Regions from separate parts of the Williamsia sp. MIQD14 genome, predicted to be linked through region 1. Evidence: riboswitches for the same ligand, from Rfam matches in the RefSeq annotation. Region 1 holds a riboswitch; the other holds the start of a gene.

Region 1 (14,422 bases):
GGCCGCGGAGATCGGGCCCAACGCCTCGGTGGCCGCGCTCGACCTCGCCGACCTGTCGTCGGTGCGGGCGTTCGCGGAGGGTATCGACCACCTCGACGTGCTGATCAACAACGCCGGCGTGATGGCCGTCCCGAAGTCGCGTACCGCCGACGGTTTCGAGATGCAGTTCGGTACAAATCATCTCGGTCACTTCGCGCTGACCGGACTGTTGCTGCCGAAGATCACCGATCGGGTCGTCACGGTGTCGTCGTTCGCCCACGCGATCGGCAAGATCGATCTCGACGATCTCAACTACGACCACCGTCGCTACGAGCGGTGGTCGGCCTACGGTCAATCGAAGCTCGCGAACCTCATGTTCTCCTTCGAACTGGCGCGCAAGCTGGGCCGGTCGGGTTCGTCGGTGTCGTCGATGTGCGCCCACCCCGGCTACGCCAGCACCAACCTGCAATCGCACACCGAGTCGTTCTACGACCGCTTCATGAAGCTGAGCAACCTCGTCGCCCAGTCGGCGGCCGACGGCGCGTTGCCCGAGCTGTACGCGGCGACGTCGCCCGAGGCGGCGTCGGGGGCGTTCTACGGCCCGCGCGGACTCGGTGGGTTGCGGGGTGCGCCCACACTGACCAAGCCGCTGCCCAAGGCACGCAACGAGAGTGTGGCCCAGTCGTTGTGGGTTGCGTCGGAGAAGCTGACGGGCGTCACGTTCGACCTGTGACCGCGGCGGAGCGAACACGTTCGCTCCGGTCGGTAACAGTCGCTTCTGAGGGATTTGCGCTGTAGCTTGTCACCGATCACCACCGCGATGATCGGAGAACAGTCGTGACCAGCCCTGACGATCCGACGCCGGACAAGCCGTCACCGCCGAGTCCCGCGGGTGAGCCTCCGACATATCCACCGACCTATCCGCCGGCGGGGTCCGCGCCCGGATCGGCCCCGATGCCTCCCGGCGGTGTGCCACCGCAACCCGGCGCTCCCGGGGCCGGTCCCTACGGCGCGCCGCCGCCCTATGGAGCCTCGCCGTACGGCGAACCGCCGAAGAAGTCGCGCAAGAAGCTGTTCTTCATCATCGGCGGCGTCGCGGTGTTGCTGCTCGTGGTCGTCGTGATCATCGGTGTCGTCGCCTCGAAGGACACCATCACCGACATCAACGATGCCAAGGCCGGTGACTGCATCACCGTGAGTGGCAGCAGCACCGACGCCACCCCCAAGACGGTCGACTGTGGCGGCGACACCTTCAATTTCATCGTCGCCGAGAAACTCGACGGTGGCGCGAACTGCGCCAACGAGCAGTACTCCCAGTTGACGCAGAAGGACAAGGGCAAGTTGTGCCTGGTCCCGAACATGCAGGTCGACAAGTGCTATCAGCTCGCCGGTCCGGGCGGATCGATCACCGATTTCCGGCAGGTCGAGTGCGGGGAGGCGCCCGGTGAGGGCGGCGCCCAGGTGGTGACGGTGCGCAACCGCGAGGCGGCGACCGAGATCGATTGCACCGACGGTATTCCCGTCACCTTCGAGAAGCCCACACCGCTGGGCTACTGCCTCGCGGTGAACAACGCCACCGGGTAGCCACAGTCAGCACCAGGAGAATCCGACGATGTCGACACCGAACGCGGGCCGAGCATGTCGACACGTGTGCCAGGTGACCCGCGTTCGCCGAACTGAACTGCGTTCGGCTCTGTAGCGGATCGCGGCCGGGTCACCACACCCCGGTGGGCCGGAACTGCACGCTGATCCTGGGACCGACGCCGGTGACCTTGGGCACCGCGTGTTCCCACGTGCGTTGGCAGCTGCCACCCATGACGAGCAGATCACCCTGCGCGACAACGAACTTGCGCGACGGACCGCCGCCGCGCGGGCGCAACATCAACGGGCGGGGCGAGCCGAGCGACACGATCGCCACCATCGTGTCCTCGGTGCTGCCGCGTCCGATGGTGTCGCCGTGCCAGGCCACACTGTCGGATCCGTTGCGGTACAGACACAGACCGGCGGTCGCGAAACCCTCGGGGAGTTCGGGGCGGTAGTGCGCCGACAGCGCGTCGCGCATCGTCGTGAGCAGTGGGTGGGGGAGTGCGACACCCTCGCCGTATTGGCAGAGGAGTCGGGGAACGTCCACCACGCGGTCGTACATGGCGCGCCGCTCGCCGCGCCACGGCACGTCGTGGGTCAGGCGCTCGTGCAGCTCGGACGCTCCGGCGATCCACCCCGGGGCGATGTCGACCCACGCGCCGTCGGTGAGGGTGCGTCGCACGACGATCGACGCGAGATCGGCGCACGCGGGTTCCTCGGTCGCCTCCTCGAACAGCGAACCCTGCAACCCGGCCGTACCCATGGGCCGAGTCTAGCGAGGATCGAACACGTGTGCGAGCAGATTGCGAGCTCAGTGTCGCAGCGCGCGCAGGCGCTCGGCTCCCTCGACGAGGACCTCGTCGCGCTTGGCGAACGCGAACCGGACCAGGTGCGACCAGTTCTCCCGTCGGTCGACGAACGCGCTGACCGGCACCGCGGCGACACCGATCCGCGCCGGCAGGTCCCGGCACAACTGCTCGCCGTCGGAGTAGCCGAGGGGACGGGGGTCGGCGCAGACGAAGAACGTGCCCTCGGAGCGGTGGACGTCGAAACCCACCTCGCGCAGCGCCGCCGACAGCAGGTCGCGCTTGCCCTCGAGCGCGGCGCACGACGCGCCGACCCAGTCCATCTCGTGGTTCAGCGCATGAGCGATCGCCGGTTGGAAGGGCCCGCTGCCCACGTATGACATGAACTGCTTGGCGGTGCGCGCCGCGGCGACGAGACGCGCGGGGCCCGAGATCCAGCCGACCTTCCAGCCGGTGACGTTGAACGTCTTGGCCGCACTCGACACCCGCAGTGTCCGTTCGGCCATCCCCGGCAACGCGGCGATCGTCGCGTGCGAGCGGCCGTCGAAGACGAGGTGTTCGTAGACCTCGTCGCTGAGCACGATCACGTCGTGGCGGATGCAGGCCTCGGCGATCGCCGCGAGGTCGTCGTGCGACAACACCGTCCCGGTGGGGTTGTGGGGGCTGTTCACGATGACCATAGCGGTGGCGTCGGTGATGGTCGTCGCGAGAGCGTCCCGGTCGAGCACGAACCCGTCACCGTCGGCGACGAGCGGCACGGTGGACCGGAACGCACCGGCCATCGCCGTGGCCGCGGCGTAGGCGTCGTAGAACGGTTCGATGAGCACCACCTCATGGCCCGGCTCCACCAGGCCGACGACCGCCGCGGCGATCGCCTCGGTGGCACCGACGGTGATCAGGATCTCGGCGTCGGGGTCGTAGTCGATTCCGAGACGGCGTGATTGGTGGTCGGCGACCGCCTGACGCAGCGCGGGGATACCGGGGCCGGGCGGGTATTGGTTCTGGCCGTCGGCGATGGCTGCACGCGCGGCGTCGAGCATGGACTGCGGGCCGTCGGTGTCGGGGAAACCCTGACCGAGGTTGATGGCGTCGTGCTCGACGGCCAGCTGCGACATCTCGGCGAAGATCGTGGTCGCGAACGGCGCCAGGCGGGCAACGGTGGTCATGTCCTCCAGGCTGTCACACCCCACACGGGGTGCCCGTCGATGGCAGTAGTGTCGTCCACAGGCCCGATGCGGTGCGTGCACCCGAGGAAGCGGAGAGAGAGTGATGACCGGTCCCGAGGACTCGACGCCGCCCGGATGGACCCCGGCCGACGGAGGTCCGCCGGTCCCGCCGCCCCCGCAGGATCCGCCCCCGTACTACCCGCCGCCCCAGTACCCGCCCGTCGGCTCCCCGAACCCGCCGCCGCAGATGCCGTACTACCCGCCCCCGGGACAACCCACCCCGTTCCCGGCGGCCCCCGGCCCGTACGGCCCCGGCGTCCCCTCGGCCGCGATGGGCTACGGGATGAACCCGTACGGCACACCGCCGCTGCGACGTTCGCGGCTCAAGTGGGTGCTGCTCGCCGTCGGCGTGATCATCGCGCTGATCGGCGCGATCGTGGTGGCCGCGGCGGTGCTGACGCGCGACAACATCACCCGCATCGACGACGTGTCGGTGGGTAGCTGCATCACCGTGTCCGGCGAGAAGAACGACGCGACACCGAAGAAGTCCTCGTGCGATGCGCAGTCGTTCAGCTTCATCGTCGCGCAGAAGACCGACAGTGAGTTCAGTGTCTGCGGCGATCCCCTCGACGCCCAACTGACCCAGGACGACCGCGGAAAACTCTGCCTGGTCCCGAATCTGCGCACCGGCAAGTGTTATGTCTTCCCGACCGCGAACGGCTCGATCGTCGACTTCGCGGAGATCGACTGTGCTGCGCCCTCTCCCGATGCGGGCACTCTCGCCATCAAGGTGGTCGACCGGATCGAGTCCGCATCGGTGAACGTCTGCACGCAGGGGACGCCGCTGCAGTTCACCCGCCCGACGCCGCTCACCTACTGCGCCTCCCTGCTGACCCCGCAATGACAGGACCCCGTCCGTGACCCACCCCGGCTTCGGGCCACCGCTCGGCCCTCCGTCGCCCTACGGCCTGTACCCCCCTCTGCCGTCGGCCCGACGACGCGCGGTGCCCCCGATCCTCTGGGTCGCGCTGGTCGTCATCCTCGGACTCGTGATCGCCGTGGCGGTGTTCGCGTTCACCGCCATCCACAACCGTGTCGATTCCACCGACGACGTCGCCGTCGGCGACTGTGTCTCGGTGCGCAACGCCGACAACGACGAGGTGAGCGTGCGGCGGGCCAGCTGTGGCCGCGACGAGGTCACCTACTACGTCGCGAGCACGTCGGACCTGTCACGTTCACGGTGTCCCGGCCCGGCGTACGACCAGGTCTCGCTCTCCGGTGACGGATCACTGTGCCTGTCACCGAATCTGCGCGAGGGCAGGTGCTACGAGATCGGTTCGCGGTCGGCATTCGTCGACCGTGCCTGCACCGCGATCGCCCGGGGATCGAACACGATCGTCGAAGTCGCCCGCCGCATGGCCGGTGACATCACACCGCAGTGTCCATCCGGCAGTCGCGCCGTCGGGTTCGCGCTCCCCCGTCCCGTCGGCTACTGCCTCGCACCACCGTCGGGCACACCCACCTGATCGGAGGGGCGGTGTCGGCTCAGCCGATCGCCGGACCGAGCAGGTCGTCGGCGTCGGTGATGCGGTAGGCGTACCCCTGCTCGGCGAGGAACCGCTGGCGGTGCGCGGCGTAGTCGGCGTCGAGGGTGTCGCGGGAGACCACCGAGTAGAAGTGGGCCTGCCCGCCGTCCTTCTTGGGACGCAGCAGCCGGCCGAGGCGCTGCGCCTCCTCCTGTCGGGACCCGAAGGTGCCCGAGACCTGCACGGCGACAGACGCTTCGGGCAGGTCGATGGAGAAGTTGGCCACCTTGCTGACCACCAGCGTGGAGACCTCGCCGCGCCGGAACTGATCGAACAGGATCTCGCGATCCTTGTTCTTCGTGGAGCCCTGGATCACCGGGGCGTCGAGCGCGGCGCCGAGTTCCTCGAGTTGGTCGATGTAGGCGCCGATGATGAGCGTCGGCGAACCCTCGTGGCGGGCGAGGATCGACTTCACCACGTTGACCTTGGTGTGCGCGGTCGAGCAGAGCTTGTACTTCTCCTCCGGCTCGGCCACGGCGTACTGCAGTCGTTCCTCGTCGGTGAGCGTGACCCGGACCTCGATGCAGTCGGCGGGGGCGATCCAGCCCTGCGCCTCGATGTCCTTCCACGGTGCGTCATAGCGTTTCGGGCCGATGAGGCTGAACACGTCGCCCTCGCGGCCGTCCTCGCGGACCAGGGTCGCGGTGAGGCCGAGGCGACGCCGCGACTGCAGATCGGCGGTCATCCGGAACACCGGTGCCGGCAGCAGGTGCACCTCGTCGTAGATGATGAGGCCCCAGTCGCGGGAGTCGAAGAGCTCGAGGTTGCGGTACTCGCCCTTCGACCGGCGGGTCATCACCTGGTAGGTCGCGATGGTGACCGGACGGATCTCCTTGCGCTCACCGGAGTACTCGCCGATCTCCTCCTCGGTCAGCGACGTGCGGGCGATCAGTTCACGCTTCCACTGCCGACCCGCGACGGTGTTCGTCACCAGGATCAGGGTCGTGGCACCGGCTTTGGCCATCGCCGCGGCGCCGACCATCGTCTTGCCCGCGCCACAGGGCAGCACCACGACGCCCGAGCCGCCGGCCCAGAACGAATCGGCGGCCATCTGCTGGTAATCGCGCAACTCCCAATCGGTCTCGGCGAGCTCGATGGGGTGCGCCTCACCGTCGACGTACCCGGCGAGATCTTCTGCGGGCCAGCCGATCTTGAGGAGCAGCTGCTTGATGTGGCCGCGCTCGGAGGGGTGCACCACGACGGTGTCGTCGTCGAGACGCGCGCCGAGCATCGGGGCGATCTTCTTGTGGCGCATGACCTCTTCGAGCACGGCGCGGTCGAGGCTGACCAGCGTGAGACCGTGCACCGGACTCTTCACCAGTTGCAGACGGCCGAACCGCCCCATCGTGTCGACGATGTCCATCAGCAGCGGCTGGGGCACCGCGTACCGCGAGTAGCTCACGAGGGCGTCGACGACCTGCTCGGCGTCGTGTCCCGCGGCGCGTGCGTTCCACAGCGCGAGCGGGGTGATGCGGTAGGTGTGGACGTGCTCGGGGGCGCGTTCGAGCTCGGCGAACGGCGCGATCGCGCCACGCGCGGCGGGCGCGTCGGGATGGTCGACCTCGAGGAGCAGGGTCTTGTCGGACTGGACGATCAAAGGGCCTTCGGTCACCGATCCATTGTCCACGGTTTTCGCAGACCGTGTCGCGGCCCTCGACGGGCGGTCGCGTGCGGCTACGAGCCCTCGAGGAGCTCCACCGAGGTGATGCGGTGCAGCGCGTAGCGCTCGTCGGCACCGTCGGCGTCGTTCACGACCAGTTGACCTGCACCGACGAGCTTCGGGACCACCACGTGCTTGCTCGCCGAACCGTGGGCGTCGACATAGCCGATCCGCACCTCGCGACCCACGCGCATCGCCAGTTGCAGCAGCGCCGTCGCCGGTTCGCCGCCGCCGGCGCGGACCGCGGACGCCGAGTGCGCGGGCACCGCCGAGACGGCGGTGTCCTGCATCCGCATGCGGGTGACCACCGTCGCCAACTGCTCGGCGTTCGGGGCGGGTGGCCTGCGCGCCGAGCGCCGCTGGTTGCGCTGGATCGGCACACGCGCCCCGCGCTCGCGGAGATCGACCAGGTCGCCGGCACTGTCCTCGCCCGCGGGAGCGAAGCCCGCCGCGCGCAGTTCGTCGAGCACCTGCCGCAGCGGAGCCTGCGACACCGCGACGGTGGGCGCGAGAGCCCGCAGCGCCAACGCCTCGGTGACCGGTGACGACAGCACCGCCGCCAACGTCGTCGCGTCCTCGCATCGGATGAACGACGACGCGACCCCGACGCGCAGCTGGCCGTGGCGCCGGGCGACGTCGTCGACGAGGTACTCCAACGACTGCGGCACCGGTGTCTTCGAGTGCGCGGTGAAGAAGCCCATCAGCTCGGTGCCGGTGCGCCCGGTGTCGAGGGCGCGGCGCACCGAGGTGTCGGTCACGCGGAACACCGAAGCGGCGCCGCCGGATTCGAGGTCGGCGACGAGCGCGAGCTCGGCCGCGAGCTCGGCGGTCAGCGGTCCGGGCGCGGTCACGGTCAGATCGGCCTGGGTGAGGAAGAAGTCGATCGGATCGGGCAACGCCTTCGCCATCGCGGCCACCACAGGCTTGTCGACATCGACTGCGGTGACGTCGCGCTCGGCCATCGTGAGCAGCGCCCGACCCGACGCCGTCAGTGCCCCGTGCGCGACGAGACCCAGTGCGCGTGCCTCGTCGAGCGTCGCGTCGACGAGGCGGCGGGACAGCCGTCGTTGCCACCGGGGGTGTCGCCAGGCGATGAGGGCCATCAGCGCATCGACGTCGATCGACTTGCCGGGTGCGCCGGCGGCCAACGCGGTCAACACCATTCGCCGTTCGACGACCGCCGACACGTCGTAGAGATCGCCGGCGAGCGAGGGGATCGGTGCGCCTTCGGTGCTGGCCTCGCCGATCTGCCATGGGCGTCGGGGCAGCGTCAGCCAGGCGTCGGCGATCGCGAACCAGCGTCGCTCGGGCGGCTGGTGCAGCCACGGATCGGCCGACACCGTCGGCGCCCAGGCCGGTTCACCGCTCTCCAGAGGCGGGTCGGGGAACCCGCTGTCGATGAAGCGGGCACCGGCGAGCAACTCCACCACGAAACCCTGTCGCGTCGAGTCGATCCCGGTGGTCTTGCAGAGCTTTCGCAGTTCGCGGACACCGAGGCCGCCCGCCCGCAGCACCAGCGCCGGGGTGGCGCCGAGCGCGGCGACGGTGTCGGTGAGGTGGCGCAGCAGTTCCAGGGCCTCGCCGCCGGCGGCCGCCTCGACGTCGGCGACGGTGAACTTCCGTGCCCCGGTCACCGGCACCAGGGGCGGCTCGCGGAGATCGTGTGGCTCACCGGGTTTCTCGCCGCGCAGCACCTGGCCGAGGACGGGCGGCAGCTCCACGGTCTGATCGTCGACACGGGCCAGCAGACCCAGCGACACCAGTCGCGGGACGGGCCGCTGCGGATCGGCGTCGGGCGCGGCGTCCCGGGTGCGGCCCAGCGGTGAGCCGGTCGCCAGGGTGTCGAGGAGTTCGCGCTCGCGCTCGCTCACCGACGACAGTGTGTCGGCGATCTCGGCGAGCGTCAGATCGGCGAGCGGCCCGGTGAGGTGCATCGCCCTGGTGGGCAGGAGCGCGGGGGTGTGTGCGCCGGTCATCAATTCGGTGTCGGGGCCCCACACCAGCGCACGGGTGCGCAGCAGGTCGAGTCGCGCGACGATGTCGTCCTTCTCGGCCCGTCCGTCGAGTGCGGCGACCACCGCGTCGACCGAGGTGGGGACACCGATGCGTCGGCGGTCGGTGTCGGTGCCGAGGCGGATGGTCTGTTCGGCGACGGCCACCGACAGCAGGTCGAGGTCATCGGCCGCGAGGTTGATCGAGGGTCCTGCGAGCGCTCGCTGGGCGAGCACCGCGGTGCCCGCGGGCGGGGGACTGGCGAGGTCGGGCCGGGCAGCCATCAGGGCGACGAGCTGCTCGTCGGTACGGGCACCGAGGTCGGCCGCGAGCCCGCCGGGACCTGCGGCATCGATCGAGCCGTCGCGTCGATCCCCAGAACTCATCCCACCGATGATAGGGACCGCGCTCATGGCAGAATGATCGCCGTGGCTGAAAAGAAGAGATACGTCGACAACGGCTGGCCCCAGTCGGACGAGGGTGATCACGAGCACGCCGTGTCGGAGTTCGCCGCCAGCATCTCCGGCGCGCTCTCGCCTTTCGGCGACGTCGAGTTCCCGCTGCCGGTCGATCAGCTCCCGTACACGCACGCCAAGACCACACCCAACCGCTGATCAGTGTCTGATCCGCGGTCGCCGGGTGACGAGCTCCCCGGCGATCCCGGCGCCGGTGGCCTGTCCCACATCGATGCGACCGGCGCCGCGCGCATGGTCGATGTCGGAGGCAAGTCGGTCAGTGACCGTGTCGCCGTCGCCGGTGGGACGTTTCGCACCACCGCCCAGGTGATCGACGCCCTGTCCGACGGAGCGCTCGCCAAGGGCGACGCACTCGCGACCGCCCGCATCGCGGCGATCATGGGCGCCAAGAGAACTCCCGACCTCATCCCGCTGTGCCATCAGGTGGCGCTGTCGTCGGTGACGGTCGACTTCGCGATCGCGCCCGAGAGCATCGACGTCACCGCCACCGCTGCCACCTCCGACCGGACCGGCGTCGAGATGGAGGCCCTGACCGCGGTTGCGGTCGCGGGGCTCACTCTGCACGACATGGTCAAGGCGCTCGATCCGTGGGCGAGCATGACCGACATCCGTCTGCTCACCAAGTCCGGCGGCAAACGCGGCATCTGGACCCGATGACCACCCACACCGCGCGCGTCGTCGTCTCCTCGAGTCGGGCTGCGGCCGGTGTCTACGCCGACCGCACCGGGCCCGTGATCGCGGAGTGGCTCGCCGCACGCCTGATCGAGGTCGACGACGTCGTCGTGGTCGCCGACGGGGACGACGTCGGTGTCGCGCTCCGCGCCGCCGTCGACGCGCAGATGTCACTCGTGATCACGACCGGGGGTACCGGGCTGCACCCGACCGACGTGACACCCGAACAGACCCGCGCCGTCCTCGACCGCGAGATCCCGGGGCTCGCCGACGCCGTGCGCGCCGCCGGTGTCGACAAGGTGCCCACAGCGATCCTCTCGCGTGGCACCGCGGGCATCGCCGGCTCGACGCTGATCGTCAACCTCCCCGGCTCGACGGGCGGCGTGAAGGACGGACTCGCGGTGCTCGAGCCGGTGCTGGCCCACGCTCTCGATCAGATCCGCGGCGGCGACCACTGATGGCCGCGGTCGTCGCACGCGCTGTCGTGACCGATGCGCCCATCGACCTCGCCGACCACGAGCGTGCCGTGGAGGCCGCCGCCGACGGTGCCGCGGGTGCCGTCGTCGGGTTCGTCGGCGCGGTCCGCAACCACGACGGGGGTCGCGATGTGCGCGCACTGCACTACTCGGCGCACCCCACCGCCGGCGACGTGGTCGCCCAGGTCGTCGCGAAGGTCGCCGCGGAATCCGACGGGGTGCGCGCCATCGCGGTGTCGCATCGTGTCGGTGACCTCGTGATCGGTGACGCCGCGCTCGTCGTCGCCGTCGCGGCGGATCACCGTCGTGCCGCGTTCGACACCTGCGCGCGCCTCGTCGACGACGTCAAAGAGGCTCTACCGGTCTGGAAGCACCAGATCTTCGCCGACGGCACCGACGAGTGGGTCGGCTCGGCCTGAGCACACGCTCGAGGATTGGACTCGAGTAATGGAAAAGGGCCCCGCACGGACCTGATGGTCACGTGCGGGGCCCTTCGACTGCGAGCCGTCTAGGAGATCACGGCAGGGGGAGAAGTCCCTTGTTCTGGTTGAACAGAGCGATCTGTCCGGCGTCGAGCTGGAAGCCGCTGCGCTTGGCCTGCTCCCAGAACGCGGCGATCGCCGGGTTCACGCCGGGCTTGGCGACGGCCTCGTCGACCTGCTTCTTGACATCGGCCGTGGACTTGGCCGGACCGGCCTCGTCGAGCGACTTGACGGGGGCCGAGGCCTTGCCGTTGAAGTCGGGTGCCTTGAACTCGGGGAGCTTCGGCACGTCGGTCGGCGCCGAGCGCGGGGTCGGCGCACCGAGGCCGGTGCCGCAGACGGGCCATGCGCCCTTGCCCTGGCCGGCGAGCACGCGCTCGGCGACGGCGATCTGCTGCTCCTTGGTGGCCTGGTTGGCCGAGGGTGCGTACTGGGTGCCGCCGTGGCCGGCCCAGGTGCTCTGGCTGAACTGCAGCCCGCCCTGGTAGCCGTTGCCGGTGTTGATTCCCCAGTTGCCGCCCGACTCACACTGCGCGACCTGGTTCCACTCGGAATCGGTGGCGGCCGAGGCGTTGCCGACTCCCATGAGGAGGGTGGCGCCACCGCCGAGAACGGCGGAGGTCACGGCCACGCGGGCAACGGTACGGGTGGCGGATGACTGCTTGCGATGACGTCCGGACATAGAGCTGTTCGTTCCTCTCTCCACGCGCCGACGAAGTGAGCTGTCGGGTTCGGGCTGAGAGGTTGCCCGGCTCCGCGGTGCGGAGCTTCACCCCGAGGGACTCGTCGTGGTCGACGAGCTCCGTTTCCGATGCCGGCGTCCGAAGACGGTCGGTGTCGGAGGTTGGGTCCCCCGCCCTCGTTCCTGAAGTGTGTCTCTGGTGGCTCTGTCCACGGAACGAGGTTTGGCGCGGCAGACAGAACGTGTTGTTTCGGGTGTGGCCACAGGTGCAGCCGAACGAGACGCTACGTGTTCGTCTCAGGTGTGTCATACCTTCGCATGACGAACGAGTCCAGGTGTCGCATCGCGTCTCGGGCGTGTTTCGGTTGTCCTCGCAGGCCACAGCGCTGATAGCCGGTCCGTGTCCGATCCGTTATCGCCTCGTGATGTGAACAAGGTCACAGCGCAGATCGGGCATGGATTCGGGCGGGTGGGAATGCTTCCGCGTGAGCCCGAAAAGTGGTCGCGCAGTCGGGATCTCACAGATACGCAGTTGTGACCTCAGCCACCGGCGAACGGTGGTAGAACCTCGATGACAGCGCACGGGGCGACCGACATCGCACGATCGCGGACGGCGACGGAGTCACGCAGGTACGTGCATCGGCGCAGGACCTGCGCCAACGCCGGGTTGTCGCGCCCCAGCGCCGACTCGAGGTCACCCACCGTCGCCGACGAGCCGATCTCCACCGTTCGCTCGTCGTGGCCGGCGGCCGCGCGTGCGGCCGCGAAGAAACGCACCTGCACCACCACGGTGTCGTTGTCGACGCTCATCCGCCGATCGCAGACATCGGTCGGGTGGGCTGGAGGAAGCCCGGGTCGTTGATGGCGTGTCCGGGGAGCTTGCCCCAGGTCGCGCCGCGCCACGCCTGTGCGATCGCGGCGTCGTCGGCGCCCGTGCGCAGCAGTGCGCGCAGGTCGGTCTCGGTGGTCGAGAACAGGCAGGTGCGCAGCTGTCCGTCGGCGGTGAGGCGCGTGCGGTCGCAGTCGCCGCAGAACGGGCGGGTGACCGAGGCGATGATCCCGACCCGCGCGGGCACGACGGTGCCGTCGGCGTGCGTGACGTGATGGCCGTCGACGATCCACGTCTGTGCCGGAGCCGATCCACGCGGTGCGGTGTCGGCGATCAGGTCGTAGTCGCGGGAGAGTCGTTCGACCACCTGATCGGCGGTGATCATGGCCGTCCGCGACCACTGGTGCTCGGCGTCGAGCGGCATCTGCTCGATGATCCGCAACGAGAAGCCGTTCTCCAAGCACATCGCGAGCAGCGCCGGAGCGTCGTCGAGCCCGCCGTCGGGATGCAGCACCGCGTTCACCTTCACCGGGGTCAGGCCTGCCTCGGCGGCCGCGGCGAGCCCGTCGAGCACGTCGGCGATGCGGTCGCGTCGGGTGATGGCCGCGAAGCGTTCGCGGTCGAGGGTGTCGAGGGAGACGTTGACCCGGCTCAATCCCGCGGCGGCCAGCGCCCGCGCGTGGAGGCGCAGTCCCAGTCCGTTGGTGGTCACCGACGTCTCGGGATGGCCGGGCAGCGCCGAGACCGCCTCGACGATGCGGGGGAGATCCTTGCGCAGCAGCGGCTCGCCACCGGTGAACCGCACCGCCTCGATGCCCAGTTCGGTCACGCCGACGGTGATCAGGCGGATGATCTCGTCGGTCGAGAGCACGGCGTCGCCGGGCAACCAGTCGAGTCCTTCGGCCGGCATGCAGTAGGTACAGCGCAGGTTGCAGCGATCGGTCAGCGAGACACGCAGGTCGCGGGCGGCGCGACCGAACGTGTCGACCATCGGGCCCTCGGTGGGCATGCCCTCGGTGTCGACCCCCGTGCCCGACATCGCGGCGCCCGACGACATCGATGCGCCGGGAACGGCGAGCGGGATGCCCAGGGCGATGGCTGTCATGAGACCAGCGTAGCCAGCTGCGACAGCAGGCGGCGATGACGCGGACGACCGAGGGGGCCGCTACGGGTCAGGCGCGGGCCTCGAGCGCCCGGAACGTGCTCGCGTGGAACACCAGCGGCTCGATGTCGGGGTCGGCGTCGAGCGCGGTGATCTCGAGCAGCACCAGGTCGTGGTCGCCGGCCGGGATCTCGGTGTGGATGGTGCACGAGAGGATCGCGGCGGCATCGGGCACGAACAGTGCGCCGGTGTCGGTCACCGCGGGCGTGACGCCGTCGAAGCGGTGATCGGCCGCACCGGCGAGCTGACGGCACAGCGCATCCTGACCCGCGGAGAACACGCTGACCCCGATCGACGGCGCGTCGCGCAGTTTCGGCCACGTGGTCGACGTGTGTTGCACGCACAGCGACACGAGCGGCGGGTCGAGGGACACTGTCGCGAACGAACTCGCGGCCATGCCCACCGCGTTACCGTCGATCTCGGCGCACACCGCGACGACCCCGGACGGGAAACAGCTGTAGGCCTTGCGCAGGGCGTCGCCGTCGGCGGCGGGGCGCAGGTCGGTCGCGGTCACGGTCATCGGTGTCCCCCCTGTGGTGTCCCTGCCATCCAAGTCCCGCTGATCCAACTCCCGCTGATCCGAGTCCCCCTCATCGGTGTCCCCGTCATCGGTGTCGCCGTCCCGATCGCAGGGCGAAGACGAGCGCGAGCACGAAGCCGATGGGCAGGCCAAGGGTGCACAGATACACCAGGGCGGGCGCGCGCGTGCCGTCGTCGAGCGCGGGGACGGCGAACATCGTCGCGGTGGCCACGATGCCGATCGCAAAGAAGATCAGCGCTGCGTAGAGCAGTCGGTTCCCGGAAGCCGGTGGCATACCCACGACGGTAGAGCAGCGCGCCGGTAGGGCGCGCATCGGCGCCCGCCGTCGA
Region 2 (14,422 bases), on a different contig from region 1:
TTCGGCGGCGAACACACCCATCTGGCAGGTCACCGACGACAGGATGAGCACCGCCGTGACCGGGATGGCCAGGAAGAGGTTCAGCTCCGTCGGTTCCGGGGGCCAGTTGCCACCCGAGTTCGCGCGTGCGACGAAATACATCGCGAACAAACCCGCGAAGAACATGAGCTCACTGGACAGCCAGACGATGGTGCCGACACTGACCATGTTGGGACGGTTCAGAGAGTGCACCCTCGAGGTGATGGCTGTGCCCGAGGTACCTGCAGCGCTAGTCACCTAGGAAGTATGACGGTTCGTAGTAACCGATTACCAGCTGGGTGGGAGAAAATGTCACAAATGATCGAGGAGTGCTGCTCATGGCCCGTGACCTGAACGGACACCCCGTCGCGACCGGGGGTCTGCAACGCCTGTTCGGACGCCTGCGGGGCGGTTCGGGGGCGGCGTCGGAACCGGTGCCCGGTGATTCCGATCTCGTCGTCGTCGCGGAGTGTTTCGACGACACCGCGGCGGCCTCGACGGTGCTCGCGGACTCGGCCTGGCGCGAGTCCGACCAGGCGGTGCTGCGACACCTGTTGGAGATCCCGTCGGATCAGATCGACGCCGTGGCCGACACCGCCGCGCAGGACGGCTACGAGGTCGTCGACGCGGGCGACATCGACGGTCCGACCGCCGAACCGGGGCCGGGCATGACGCGCGTCGCGTTGGCGCGCACGCAGCTCGTCGACGCGTTGCACTGTTCGCAGGAGCGTTCCCGCATGGCGGGCCTCGGTGCCCGCCACGACGGCACCGTGCTCGGATGGCAGGTGTTGCAGCGGCCGGTGGCCTGACCCCGTTCGCCCAACCGGTGCGCGCAGGGCGCCCGGGAGGGCGAATACGCTCACCGTCATGAATCCCCGTGGTGACCGCAGGATGGCCGATCGGTCCGGTGTCGTGGAGACCACCGTCGCGACCTGGCCGTCGGTCCTCGGCGCACTCGCCGACGGCGGCGACCTGTCGGCCGACCGTGCGCGCTGGGCGATGAACGAGATCATGTCCGACAACGCGACCGCCGCCCAGATCGCGGCGTTCGGTGTGGCTCTCAAGATCAAGGGTCCCGTGGCCGAGGAACTCAACGCGCTGGCGGCGGAGATGCTGGCGCACTCGGTGCGGGTCGCGGTGGACGGGCCCGCGGTCGACATCGTCGGGACCGGCGGCGACCGGTCGAACACCGTCAACATATCGACGATGGCGTCGATCGTGGTCGCCGCGGCGGGGGTCGCGGTCGTCAAGCACGGCAACCGGTCGGCGTCGTCGCGCAGCGGCGGTGCCGACGTGCTGGAGAGCCTCGGGGTCGACATCACCTTGCGCGCCGCCGACGTCGCCCGCAGCGTCGCGACCCTCGGCATCGGCTTCTGCTTCGCGCCCGTGTTCCACCCGGCACTCCGGTTCGCCTCGGCGCCGCGCAAGGAGATCGGCATCCCGACGGTGTTCAACGTGTTGGGCCCGCTGACCAACCCCGCGCAGCCCTCCAGCGGACTGGTGGGGTGTGCGTTCGCCGATCTGGCGCCGGTGGTCGCCGAGGCCTTCGCACGGCGGGGCAACTCCGTCCTGGTCGTCCGGGGCGACGACGGTCTCGACGAACTGACCACCACGACGACGTCGACGGTGTGGGCCGCCTCGCACGGGACGGTGCAGGTGTCCACGTTCGACCCGACCCGCATCGGGGTGGCGCGCTGCGACCCGGCCGAACTCCGTGGCGGCGACGCCGACCACAACGCCGGGGTGGCTCGCGACCTGGTCGCCGGGGTCCCCGGTCCGGTGCGCGATGCGGTGCTGCTCAACGCCGCGGGGGCGATCGTCGCCCACGATCTCGCCGCCCACGATCTCGCGGCCGACGACGCGTCCGATCCCGTCGCCCTCGGCGACGGCGACCTCTACGGGCGCATGGAGTCGGCGATGACGCATGCGGCGGCCGCGATCGACAGCGGCGCCGCCGCCGATCTGCTGACCCGGTGGGCGGCGTTCTCCTGATCCGTCACCGGCGCGCGGGCGTCACTCGCCGATCGAGAACCCGGCGTCGACGTCGGAGCTGGAGAACGTCTTGAAGGCGATGTGCGTCGCGGTGTGGCGCACCCCGGGCAGCTTGTTGATGGTGCCGGTGACGACCGCCGCGATCTGCTCGTGGTCGCGGACGGCGACCGTCGCGATGAGGTCGACGTCGCCGGCGCACGAATAGACCTCACGCACGCCCTCGACGTCGGCGACGGCCTGCGCGGTCTCGTCGATGGCGTGGACGTCGGCGGATATGAGGACGATGGCCGTGATCATCTGTCCGAGTCTATGGCGACGGTCGCGTCGATCGGTGCCGACGACGCGATCAGCCCGCGAGGGTGAGCAGTTCCCTCGACCGTGACCGCGCGACGCCCGCGCGGTCACGCCACTGCGACCACCGGGCCGTCGATCGCACCGGCATCACGAAACCCTCGGTGCTGCAGACGATCCGGGTGCCCGGCGTCACGAGCCACGCGTGCACCAGCGCGGCCTCCTCGGCCGCCGCGCCACGCAGCGGTCCCGGGCCGGGCAGCACAGTCTCGGCCGACGCCGCCAACGCCTCGGCGATCGCGACCGGTGGGGCGCCGCGCACCGCGACACCCGCCGCGGCGAGTCGGCCGTGTCGGATCACCGCGAGCTCCCAACCGCCCGCGCCGTCGGATCGCGCGGCGACCAGCTCGGCGATCGCACACAGTGACGCCAGCCGCTGGCATCGCTCCAGTGCCGACAGCGTGGTCGACAACTGGTCGCGCAACCGCGCCGCGGTCTCGAACATCTCCGCCGTGGCCAGAATCTCGAGGCGGTCCAGAACCGACTCGAGCGGCGAGTCGTCGTCGCCGAGGAGGACAGCCCGGGCGCGGGCCGCGATCGGTGCGTAGTCCGCAGCGCTCATCGGTTCGGCGCCGGCGCCCCGACACCCGCCGACCGGTCGTCGTCCGGCATCGGTGAGGCCGCAGGAATGGTGCCCCGACGCCCCGATCCGCCGGGTGCACGTCCGTAGCCCGCACACGTCGGCCACCAGGTCGGCCAGGGCGGCGGCGTCGGAACGCACCCGCACCGGTCCCACCGACACCGCGCCGGGGCGGCGGCTGACGGTGAAGCGGGGGAACGCCTCTTCGGTGAGGACCACCCACCACCCGGCGTGCGGTGTCTTCGATCGGCGGTTGTAGGCGGGGGTGTGGGCGGCGAGCAGCCGCAGCTCCCGCACGCCGGCCTCGAGCCGGTGGGCACATTCGACGTGGTCGACGCGGGTGGCCAGCGAGATCATCTCGCGCATCCGCGGCCTGGTCTCCGAGCCGGTGAAGTACTGCCGTGTGCGGCGGCGCAGATCGGTGGCGGTACCGACATAGAGGACCTCGCCGGACGGGCCGCGGAAGAGATAGACCCCGGGGCGGGTCGGCAGGCCGTCGGTGATGGTGCGTTTCGCGCGCTGGGCCGTGGTCAGACCGGGCAGGAACTCGACGAGCTCGCGATAGGTGTGGACGCCGAGGTTGCCGACCCGCTCGAACAGGGCGTGCATCACCTCGACGGTCGCGCGGGCGTCGTCGAGGGCGCGGTGGGTCGGGGTGGTGCCGACGGCGAACAGGCGGGCGAGGGCGGAGAGCTTCACCGTCGGCGCCTCGTCGCGGGGCAGCACGCGGCGGGCGAGGGTGACCGTGCACAGCACCCGACGGAACCGCCACGGGCGACCCTGGGCGGTCGCGGCGGCGCGCAGGAAGCCGGTGTCGAAGCGGGCGTTGTGCGCCACGAGGACGCAGCCGTCGGCGAACTCGAGGAACGCGGGCAACACCTCCTCGATCCCGGGGGCCCGGTAGACCATCGCCTCGGTGATGCCGGTGAGGGCGACGATGTGCCGCGGGATGGCGCATCCCGGGTCGATCAATGTGGCGAACTCGCCGAGGATCTCGCCCCCGCGCACCTTGACCGCGCCGATCTCGGTGATGCGATCGGCGACGGGGCTGCCGCCGGTCGTCTCGAGGTCGACCACGACGAAGGTGGTCTCCCGGAGCGGGGTGTCGTTGCCGAGGTCGCCGATCTCGTCGAACGCGAGTTGCACGCCGTGCTCTTCGACGCCGATGTCGGCGGTCACGACGTCGCCGTGTCGACGGGGCCCGAGTGATGAGGGTGACGCATGAGGCGAACGTTAGTTCGACGCCCCGACAACGTCCGCCCGGCCCGCGACCCGGGGCGGGTTGTCGGAGGGGGTGTCTAGCGTCCCCGTCGTACCGGCTGACACCGGTGAGAGACCGCGGATCGGACAGCTCGACGCTGTTGCATTCCGCCCGAACGCCCTCCCGACACAAATGAGATGGAGATCACAATGCACATCGACTGCGCGACGTGTCCCGGTCGTCCCCGCTCCTGCGACGGCTGCATGATGACCGTCTTCGTCGGTCTGCCCACCGCGGTGAACAGCGCCGATGGGCTGCGCTCGGTGCCCTCGCCGGCCGCCCTCGACGTCGACGCGGTCCGCGACGCCGTCGAGGTGTTCATCGGACTGGGCCTCGTGGGCCCGTCGGCGAGGCGCGAACCGATCGTCACCGAAACCGGTGGTCACGACCCCCAGCACCTCGCTGACGTGCGAGAACTCCGCGCAGGGTGACCTTCCGCGCGGCAACGCGCCGAACTCGTGTCCCGGTGGACAGATCGACGTACGGTTTCGTAACCTTTCCGAGACCTTGCGGGGTGTCCCGCGACGCACAGTCGCGGATCGCGAGGTCACCGCTCAATCGCCCCTCGGGGCGAATCGGGGAACCATCACTTCGGACCCAGTCCGATCGGGGTGAATCCTCCGTGTGTTCGAGCGGCCGGTCGGGATCAGATCTCGCACGTCCGCGCGTCGTCACGGGGGTAGGGCCAAGTCTTCCGGCCCGAATCCGACAGCTAACCCGGTAGGCGGTCGAGGAAGATCTGAGGAGAACTCGCTTCGTGGCGAAACATCGTTTGGAACAGCCGAGCACCGGTCTCAAGACGGCGCGAGGAGCAGTGATCGCAGGGTCGATCACGCTGGGCACCGTGGCGATGGGGGCAGGACCCGCGCTGGCGGCCCCGGTGACCGTCCCCGGCATCGGGACGTTCGAGATCCCCGGCATCACCGAGAACCAGATCCCGCCGCAGTTCAAGGCCAAGCCGAAGCCGAACGGCCCCGAGTCGTCGCCCGACCTCTTCGGACGCAACGGCGCACTCGGTCAGCGCGCCGCGTCGGCCGCACTCACCCGCATCGGCTCGCCGTACGTCTACGGCGCCGCGGGCCCGCGCGCCTTCGACTGCTCCGGACTCGTCTACTGGTCGTTCAAGCAGGCCGGCAAGACCATCCCGCGTGACAGCTACGGCCAGCTCGGCGGCGGTCGTCCCGTGGCCGAGAGCGACCTGCGCCCCGGCGACGTGGTCATCTTCAACGGCGGTTCGCATGCAGGCCTGTACATCGGCAACGGCACCATCGTGCACTCGAGCACCGAAGGTGTGCCCGTGCAGAAGGCCAGCCTCAAGTCGATGGATTTCTACGCCGCTCGGCGTTACTGAGCGACACCCGGCCCTCGGTCGAACCGACTGTCACCGAACGCCCCTCGCGGGGGTCCGATGACGGCGTATCGTTCCGGCGGACGCCGGTGGGTGGCAGGAATTCTCCCGGTCGCGCCGACTGCCCATCGGGCGTCGTGAACCGGGAACCGGTGTGGTGGAAGTGGTGATTCGACGAATGCGCGTGGTGACGGACAACGCGATGGCGCGTGCGATCACGGCGATCCAGATGGCTCTCGTGCTCACGGTCGCGCTCGTCCTCGCCGTCACTCTCGCCGCACCGGCCGCCGCCGAGCCGCGCTCGCCCGACCAGCTGCTGACCCGCTACACCTCGCTCGGTCGTGAGGCCGAGCAGTCGGCCGAGGCCATGCACCGTGCCGAGGAGCAACTCGGGCAGCGACGCCGCGACGTCGCCGCGGCCGACGCCCGCGCCGCCACGGCGACCGCCACCCTCGACGGTCTCTCCTCACGACTCGACGAACTGCAGAATCGTGTCGACGCGCTCGTGCGCGCCAGTTACCGCGGTGCGCGCGTGAACCGCCTCTACGCCGTGCTCGTCTCCGATTCCCCGCAATCACTGCTCGACCAGATGTCGGGCCTCGAGATGGTGTCGCGGCAGACGTCGGCCGACCTGCGGGCCTACAAGAAGGCCAGCGCCTCGGCGACCGCGGCGCGTGCCGAGGCCGTCGCCGCGCGGGACTCCGCCGCGAAGGCGCTCGCCGCCGTCGACAAGACCCGCGGCGACCTACAGGCCAAGCAGAGTGACCTGCAGTTGCAGATCGCCCAGGTCAAGGCCATCTACGAGTCGCTCACCGGCAAGCAGCTCGCCGCCCTGCGCGGACCGAACATCGATTTCGACGCCTCGCTCATCCCGAAGGGCACCGCCGCGGCCGTCGTCGCGGTGCAGGCCGCTCTGACCCGCATCGGCGACCCGTACGTCTGGGGCGCGACCGGCCCCGCCCAGTTCGACTGCTCGGGGCTCATGGTGTGGGCGTTCAAGCAGGCAGGTGAGACGTTGCCGCGATCGAGCGAGTCCCAGCTCTCCGGCGGGACCCCGGTCGACCGCAAGGATCTGCGGCCCGGTGACCTGATCATCTACTACCCCGACGCGACCCACGTCGGCATGTACGTGGGCGACGGGTACGTGGTGCACGCCTCCACGTTCGGCGTCCCGGTCAAGGTCGTCCCGATCGACCAGGCCGGCCCGTACAACTCCGCCCGGCGCTACTGACGGTGCGACGCCACTGGGGTGTGGTCCCGATGGCGGCCGCACTGGTCGCGCTCGCCGCCTGCGGAAACGGCGGCAGCGCGGACACGGCATCGACGTCGTCGACCCAGAACGTCTACGAGCAGCAGCGCACCGACGGTGTGCGCGCGGCCCTCGACCGGTTGGCCACCGCGCAGCGGGCCGGTGACGGCTCCGCGATCGCCGCCCTGATCGACCCGACCGCCGACCCCCGGTTCCGACAGACCCTGATCGCGGAGGGCACGGCGATCCACGACGTGGGTCTGTCCACCCTCGACTACCGCATCGACCCGACGAGCTCGGGTGGTCTCGGCGAACAACTGCTCCCCGAACCGGTCCAGTCCCGGCTCGACGACGCGGGCAGCTCCGACTCCTGGGTCGTACCCACCGTGCTGCGGTACGCCGTCGCGGGCGTCGACGAGCCGCCGGTCACCGTCACCGACCCCCTCGTCTTCGCCCGCTACGGCGACGACTGGAAGATCGTCGGCCAGGCGGGACCGTTGCTCGGGACCTCCGCCGCCCCGCCGCCACAGTTCTTCGACTTCCCGGGCGTCGCCGCGCGGCGCGTCGCGACCGGCGGCAAACAGTCCGTCGTCCTCGACTATCCGGGCAGTCGTGCGCTGGGTGCACGCCTGCAGTCGGCCATGCCCGGAGCGGTCGCCGCGGTCGCGGCGTTCTGGGGGCCCGATTGGCCACGCCGCACCGTCGTCGTGGCGACCGACTCGACGACGGTCTTCTCCGCCCTGTCGAACAGCGCCGCGGCCGACGCGAGCGCGGCCGCCGCCGCGACCGTCTCGGCCTCCGACGCAGCGGTGGGCGGCTACACGGTGGGCCAACGGGTGGTGTTCACCCCTGGCGCGATCACCGGCCTGCCCGGACCCGCACTCGACGTGGTGCTGCGACACGAACTGACCCACGTCGCGGCCCGCACGTCGACCAAGCCGACCGCGGCGACCTGGGTGACCGAGGGCGTCGCCGAGTACGTCGGACGCGCGGGCACCTACCGATCGATCAGCGACGCCGCGCCCGATCTGATGGCCGAGGTCGCGGCCGGGTCGGTGCCGACCGGACTGCCCGCCGACAGCGCCTTCACCGTGTCCGGGGCAGCGGCGCCGGTGGCCTACCAGACGGCATGGTCGTTCGCGGCCTACGTCGCGCAGACGCACGGGACGGCCGATCTGAAGAAGCTCTACCTGTCCCTCGCGGGTGGCCCCAGCACGCCCGCCCAACAGGCGCAGGCCATGACCGCGGCACTCGGTGGTCCCGGCGCCGCGGTGATCTCCGGCTGGCAGCAGTGGCTGCGCGACGCCGCCCGACGGTGACGCGTGCGCCGTCGATGAACCGAACCCTGCTGGTCACCAACGACTTCCCGCCCCGTCCCGGCGGTATCCAGTCCTATCTCCTCGATCTGGTCCAGCGGATGCCCGCACGCGACATCGTCGTCTACGCGCCGCGATGGCGCGACTGCGAGGCCTTCGACGCAGCGCTTCCGTTCACCGTCGTACGCCACCGCACCAGCCTGATGCTGCCGACTCCCGCGGTCGCACGACGGGCCCGCTCGCTGATCGCCGAACACGACATCCACACGGTCTGGTTCGGTGCGGCGGCGCCGTTGGCGGTGCTCGCCCCGCACCTGCGTTCCGGTGGTGCCCGACGGATCGTGGCCAGTACACACGGCCACGAGGTGGGGTGGTCGATGCTCCCCGTGGCGCGACAGGTGCTCGGTCACATCGGGACCCACTCCGACGTGGTGACCTACGTCAGTCGGTACACCCGCAACCGGTTCGCCGCGGCCTTCGGTGCCGACGCCGCGCTCGAACACCTCCCGCCCGGAGTCGACAGCGGTCGCTTCGTTCCCGATCCCATTGCGCGCGAACACATCCGCGACCGACACGACCTGGGCGACGCGCCGGTCGTGCTGTGCCTGTCGCGACTGGTCCCCCGCAAGGGACAGGACGCGCTGATCGACGCACTCGCCGACATCCGGCGCAAGGTCGCCGGTACCCGGTTGCTCGTCGTCGGTGGTGGCCCGTACCGCGAGAAGCTCGAACGGCGTGCACGCGAGGCGGGTGTCGCCGAGCACGTGGTGTTCACCGGGTCGGTCGCGTCGGAGGACGTGCCGCGGTATCACGCGGCCGCCGACGTCTTCGCCATGCCGACGCGCACCCGCGGGGGCGGGCTGGACGTCGAGGGCCTGGGGATCGTCTACCTCGAGGCGTCGGCGTGCGGTGTGCCGGTCGTCGCCGGTGACTCCGGCGGCGCACCCGAGACCGTGCGCGAGGGCGTGACCGGCACCGTGGTGGACGGTCGTGATGTCGCGGCGGTCGCCCTGGCGATCTGCGCGATCCTGTCCGATCGGGTCCACGCGGCGCAGATGGGTGCGGCGGGGCGCGACGTCGTCGTGTCGGACTGGCAGTGGGATTCCATGGCCGCGCGCCTGATGCAGCTGCTGTAGAACCATGGACCGCGAGCGGACACGCAGGGGCGCGCCGACCTGTCGCCGATCGTGGCCACGATGCGGCACTCTGCGGTGTGTGCGCCGGGGTCGATGTGTGAAGCTAGTGCGGTGAGCAGCATCCAGGTGGCCGACGAGACGTTCGTCGCCGCGTCGCCGCACGACGCTCCTCACGTCCTCGCCGACCGGTCCCGCTGGCGGCGATGGTGGCCCGACCTGCTCCTGACCGTGGTCGAGGACCGCCGGGAACAGGGGATGCGGTGGTCGATCTCCGGTGGCGCGAACGGCACCATGGAGGTCTGGATCGAGGAGGTGCTCGACGGTTTCGTCCTGCACTACTTCATGCACGCCGAGCCCGCCGAGGACGGTGATGACCTCGCCGAGGGATCGGCGCGCCGCCGCGCCACACGGCTGGCCTCGGCCAACCACCGTCGTCGCGTCGCCGGACGTGCGATGTCCACCGAGGTGAAGGACCGCCTCGAAGCCGGACGAGCGGCCGGGGAACCGGCCGTGGGGAGAGGGTGAGTCGATGGCCGACCGCACCGAACAATCGATAGTCATCAACGCCGACGCCGAGGCGATCATGGCGGTCATCGCCGACTTCGCGCGCTACCCGGAATGGGTGTCGGCGGCCGACGAGGTCACCGTCACCGATCCCGGCGACGGCGCCCGGGCCAAGCAGGTGCGGTTCCGCCTCGACGCCGGGGTCCTGCGTGACACCTACGAGCTGTCCTACCGGTGGGCCCCCACGGGCGACGCCGTCGAGTGGGATCTGATCAGCAGCGAACTGCAGACCGCGCAGCAGGGTCGCTACTCCCTCGTCCAGCAGACCTCGGGCTCGACGAAGGTCACCTATGAACTCATGGTCGACCTGGCCATCCCGATCATCGGGGCGTTGAAGCGGCGTGCCGAGAAGGCGATCACCGATGTCGCGCTGAAGGAACTCAAGAAGCGGGTCGAGGGCTGATCGACGTGGCGCCGGTCCACGTCGTGCTGGGACCGGGGGGAGCGGGTGTGTCGACCATCGCCGCGGCGGCCGCAGTGGCGCCGGTGCGGGGTGGCTCCGACGGAAGCGCACTCCTGATCACTCTCGACCGGTTCCGGCAGGCGTCGCGGGTGTTCGGTGTGTATTCGACTCCCGGCGTTGCCGTTCCGATCTCGCAGGGCGCGGCGCTGCTCGAGATCGACACCCTCGCACTGCTGGGCGAGGCGTGGTCGGGTCTGCGCGCCCCGGTCGCGGTCGCCGGCGGCACGTTCACCGAGGGCCTCGGTGACATCGATCCCGAGGAGCTGACCGGGCTCCCCGGCATCGCCGAACTCCTCGCGTGGCGCCGTATTCGCGACGAGGCTGTGTCCGGCCGGTGGTCGCGGATCGTGCTCGACTGCTCCGGCGGGATGGACGCCCCGGGCTTCCTCGGTGTCCCGGCGATGGTGGCCGCCTACGTGGAGCGACTCTGGCCGCGACACCGCCGGCTCGCCGGCGCGGCGGAGAACCCCCGACTCACCGGTGGTGCAGCGGTCGTCGACGCGCTGGTAGCCGACTGTCTCGACATCGTCGACCTGTTGGTCGACCCGACCTGTGTGCACGCCCACGTCGTCGTGGCGACCGGTGTCCACGGCACCGAGATGGCGCAGCGCCACGTGGCCGTGCTCGACCTCATGGGCATCGGCACCGCCCAGGTCTTCCGCAATCCCGGTGTCGCCGCAGCGGAACCGCCGACCGACATCGACACCGTGCCGCCCCGCGAGGGTCTCGATCCGACTGTCGTGCAGTCGCTTCCGGCTCCGCCGCGCACCGTCGCCGCCCTTCGCAAGCTCGGCGTCTCGGTCTCCGACCGACCGGGCACCGCGGTCGGGAGCCGGGCTGCGGAGGTCGAGCACCTCTCCGGCACCGGGGTCACCGCGACCTATCGACTGTCGTGGCGGCAACCGCTTCCCGATCCGCGATCTCTGGCGCTCGGTCGCAGCGGTGACGACCTGTTGGTCACGCTGAGCGGCGTCCGCCACCGCGTGTCGCTCCCGTCGGTGCTGCGCCGGTGCACGGTGACCGACGCCCGATGGGAGGATGGCATGCTGAACATCCGGTTCCAGCCCGATCCTCGGGTCTGGCCCCGGACCGGGCAGGGTGTCGACTGACATCCGCCGTCGTCGGGTGAGCGCAACCGACGACAACGACCGATCGATGACGCGTGTCCCGTCGACACGTGTCGACGAGCGCGCCAGGGAGAAGGAATGGACGAATCGGCCCGCGGGGAGAGACCTCCCGACGCGGATCCGATGCGTGCACTCGTCCTCGCGATGCTCGATCGGATCGAACAGTTCGCGACCACCGTCGTCAGCGATCGTGACGGGGGACCGGTCGCCCACGGCGACCGGACGTCGGCCGACATCGGTCCCGTCATCCGACAGGCCGTCGATCAGATGATCGCCGAGATCGGTGACATCGTGACCCGCCTCATCGCCGCGGCCATCGCCGTCCTGGAGGCCATCTCGGCGGGCCTCACCGAAGCCGTCGGAGAACGTGCAACACGCACCGCGACCGCCCGGCCGTCGCACACGACGGGATTCGTGCCGATCGCCGTCGAGGTCGAGACCGGGGAACCGCAGCTGTGACCGGCGATCTGACCATCGGGATCGACATCGGCGGCACCAGCATCCGTGCCGCGGTCGTCGACGAACGCGGTCAGATCGTCGACACCGCGCGCGCCCAGACGCCCGCCACCGCGGGTGCACTCGAGAAGTGCCTGGACCACATGGTCGACCGACTGCGATCGCGGTCGGAGATCGTCGCCGTCGGACTCGCGATCGCCGGTTTCCTGACCCCCGACCGGTCGGTGGTCCGCTTCGCCCCGCATCTGCCCTGGCGTGAGACCGCGGTTGCGGCCGAGATGTCGTCGCGCACAGGACTTCCCGTGTCGTGCGAACACGATGCGAACGCCGCCGCGATCGCCGAGCGACGCTTCGGTGCGGCCGCCGGCGGCCACAACACCATCGTCCTGGCCATCGGTACCGGTATCGGCGTCGGATTCCTCCTCGAGGGGGAGATCTACCGCGGGAGCCACGGCGTGGCGCCGGAACTCGGGCATCTGCAGGTCGTCGTCGACGGCCGTCCCTGCTCGTGCGGCAAACGTGGGTGCTGGGAGAGGTATTGCAGCGGAACGGCTCTCGTCGACAACGTCGTCGAGATCGTCGCCGACGGGAGAATACCGACGAGTGCCCTGGCGCGTGAGATCGCCGACGACCCGGGATCGCTCACGGGTCGACGGGTGGCCGCCGCCGCACACGACGGCGATCCCGTGGCGGTGGCCGCGTTCGCCGACTTCGCCCGCTGGCTCGGTCAGGGCATGGCGATGATCGCCGACATCTTCGACCCCGATCTCATCGTGTTGGCCGGCGGTGTCGGTGCCGCGGGCGGTCTCTTCCTCGACGAGGCGCGCGAACACTACGGCGCGATGGTGACCGGCAGCGGTCACCGACGGCTGGCCCGCATCCGCAGCACCCAGCTCGGCGAGGCCGCCGGGATGATCGGTGCCGCCGCCGTCGCCAGATCCGATCTCGCCGGCGGTGTCCCCGCACTGCGTGGGTGAGTAGAGTCGTCCGCAGGTTGCGAGTGGTTGCGGATTCGGGGCACGTCGGGTCGATCGGAGTTGCTGGGGTATGTGGTACTGGCTGTTCAAGTACGTCCTGTTGGGGCCGATCCTCAAGCTGGTCGGTCGCCCCCGTGTCGAGGGCCTCGAGAACCTGCCGTCGCGTGGCCCGGCGATCCTCGCCAGCAACCACCTCGCCGTCGTCGACAGCTTCTATCTCCCGATGGCGGTCCCGCGGCGCATCTATTTTCTCGCCAAGAGCGAGTACTTCACCGGCACCGGCCTCAAGGGTGGTTTCCAGCGATGGTTCTTCACCGCGGTGGGCCAGATCCCGATCGACCGCAGCGGTGCCGACGCCGCCGAGAACGCGTTGATCTCCGCGCGACGCAAGCTCGAGTCCGGTGAGTTGATGGGCATGTACCCCGAGGGCACACGCTCACCCGACGGACGGTTGTTCAAGGGCAAGACCGGTCTCGCGCGTATCGCGATGGAGACCGGCGTCCCGGTGATCCCGGTCGCGATGATCAACACCGACAAACTCAACCCGCCCGGGACCACCATCCCCCGGCGTGCGCAGATCACCGTGAGAATCGGCAAGCCGCTGGACTTCTCGCGCTACGAGGGCATGAACGGCAACCGTTTCATCGAGCGCGCGGTGACCGACGAGATCATGTACGAACTGATGCGTCTGAGCGGTCAGAAGTACGTCGACATCTACGCCGCCAGCCTGAAGAACGCCCCCGAGGGTGCCGCCCCGGCGATCCCCGGGGAACGGTCGGAACCCGCCGCCTGACCGACCACGGCGATCGTCACCAGGACCGCGAGCCCCCACAGGCAGAACGCGTTGCCCGCGACGGCGTCGACCACCGACCAGCGTGAGGCGTGGACGGGCAGGAACTGGAACGGCCCGGCCACCATCACCAGGGCGCCGACGCCGGCGAGTGCCGCATACGAACGCCGCACGACCACGTCGTCGGTGCGCGTGGCGACCACGGTCAGGGCGATGATCGCCGGGACCGCCCACACCCAGTGATGCGCCCACGATGTCGGAGAGACCATCACCGCCCACACCGCGACCACCGACACCGCGAGCACGTCGCCGCCGAGACGGTCGCACTGCCGCACCGCGACCACGGCCAGCACGGTCAACCCGATCACCGACAGCGCCCACACCACCTGCTCGGCCGGTCCCGACCACCCGAGCACCCGGATCCAGAATCCGTTGACGCTCTGGTTGATACCGCCGGACAGGTCACCGATCCGGTCGGTGTGGAACACGGTGTGGCTCCAGTAGCGCACCGAATCCACCGGCGCCCACACCAACCCGAGCAGGGCCAGTCCGACGAACACGCCGATCGCGCGCACCGTCGCCCGCCACTCGCGACGCACGATCAGGAACAGCACGAACGCGAGCGGGGTCAGCTTGATCGCCGCCGCCACCCCGATCAGCGTTCCGCGCCACCGCGAGTCCCTCGGCAGCACCAGCAGGTCGACGGTGACGAGCAGCATCAGAAGCACGTTGACCTGTCCGAAGCCGAGTGTCATCCAGTAGGGGTTGGTCCACAGCGCCGCGGTGGCCACGGC

What was found. A riboswitch is a leader RNA that binds a small molecule or an ion and turns the genes downstream of it on or off. The one in region 1 is predicted to bind cyclic di-AMP.
Region 2: linked by a shared signal. The riboswitch ahead of ACQ7HM_RS16605 (C40 family peptidase) and the one ahead of ACQ7HM_RS11095 (transglycosylase family protein) in region 1 are both predicted to bind cyclic di-AMP.

The regions. Positions count from the first base shown of each region.
Region 1 is NZ_JBPFDG010000002.1:766,603-781,024, reverse strand. It holds gene ACQ7HM_RS11155 (oxidoreductase) at 1-712, shown strand, start outside; gene ACQ7HM_RS11150 (LppU/SCO3897 family protein) at 817-1,563, shown strand; gene ACQ7HM_RS11145 (alpha-ketoglutarate-dependent dioxygenase AlkB) at 1,694-2,326, opposite strand; gene ACQ7HM_RS11140 (pyridoxal phosphate-dependent aminotransferase) at 2,375-3,535, opposite strand; gene ACQ7HM_RS11135 (hypothetical protein) at 3,639-4,439, shown strand; gene ACQ7HM_RS11130 (LppU/SCO3897 family protein) at 4,453-5,061, shown strand; gene ACQ7HM_RS11125 (DNA repair helicase XPB) at 5,081-6,733, opposite strand; gene ACQ7HM_RS11120 (helicase-associated domain-containing protein) at 6,796-9,159, opposite strand; gene ACQ7HM_RS11115 (hypothetical protein) at 9,193-9,387, shown strand; gene moaC (cyclic pyranopterin monophosphate synthase MoaC) at 9,391-9,906, shown strand; gene ACQ7HM_RS11105 (MogA/MoaB family molybdenum cofactor biosynthesis protein) at 9,903-10,379, shown strand; gene ACQ7HM_RS11100 (molybdenum cofactor biosynthesis protein MoaE) at 10,379-10,816, shown strand; gene ACQ7HM_RS11095 (transglycosylase family protein) at 10,914-11,561, opposite strand; cyclic di-AMP (ydaO/yuaA leader) riboswitch at 11,571-11,709, opposite strand; gene ACQ7HM_RS11090 (MoaD/ThiS family protein) at 12,102-12,350, opposite strand; gene moaA (GTP 3',8-cyclase MoaA) at 12,368-13,495, opposite strand; gene ACQ7HM_RS11080 (flavin reductase family protein) at 13,563-14,072, opposite strand; gene ACQ7HM_RS11075 (hypothetical protein) at 14,158-14,367, opposite strand.
Region 2 is NZ_JBPFDG010000004.1:420,792-435,213, forward strand. It holds gene ctaE (aa3-type cytochrome oxidase subunit III) at 1-276, opposite strand, end outside; gene ACQ7HM_RS16580 (hypothetical protein) at 357-827, shown strand; gene trpD (anthranilate phosphoribosyltransferase) at 910-2,010, shown strand; gene ACQ7HM_RS16590 (Lrp/AsnC family transcriptional regulator) at 2,032-2,307, opposite strand; gene ACQ7HM_RS16595 (DEDD exonuclease domain-containing protein) at 2,357-4,120, opposite strand; gene ACQ7HM_RS16600 (hypothetical protein) at 4,340-4,633, shown strand; cyclic di-AMP (ydaO/yuaA leader) riboswitch at 4,744-4,944, shown strand; gene ACQ7HM_RS16605 (C40 family peptidase) at 4,960-5,553, shown strand; gene ACQ7HM_RS16610 (NlpC/P60 family protein) at 5,753-6,781, shown strand; gene ACQ7HM_RS16615 (hypothetical protein) at 6,811-8,118, shown strand; gene ACQ7HM_RS16620 (glycosyltransferase family 4 protein) at 8,133-9,251, shown strand; gene ACQ7HM_RS16625 (hypothetical protein) at 9,363-9,776, shown strand; gene ACQ7HM_RS16630 (SRPBCC family protein) at 9,781-10,218, shown strand; gene ACQ7HM_RS16635 (ArsA-related P-loop ATPase) at 10,242-11,387, shown strand; gene ACQ7HM_RS16640 (hypothetical protein) at 11,484-11,864, shown strand; gene ACQ7HM_RS16645 (ROK family protein) at 11,861-12,838, shown strand; gene ACQ7HM_RS16650 (lysophospholipid acyltransferase family protein) at 12,909-13,631, shown strand; gene ACQ7HM_RS16655 (glycosyltransferase 87 family protein) at 13,553-14,422, opposite strand, start outside.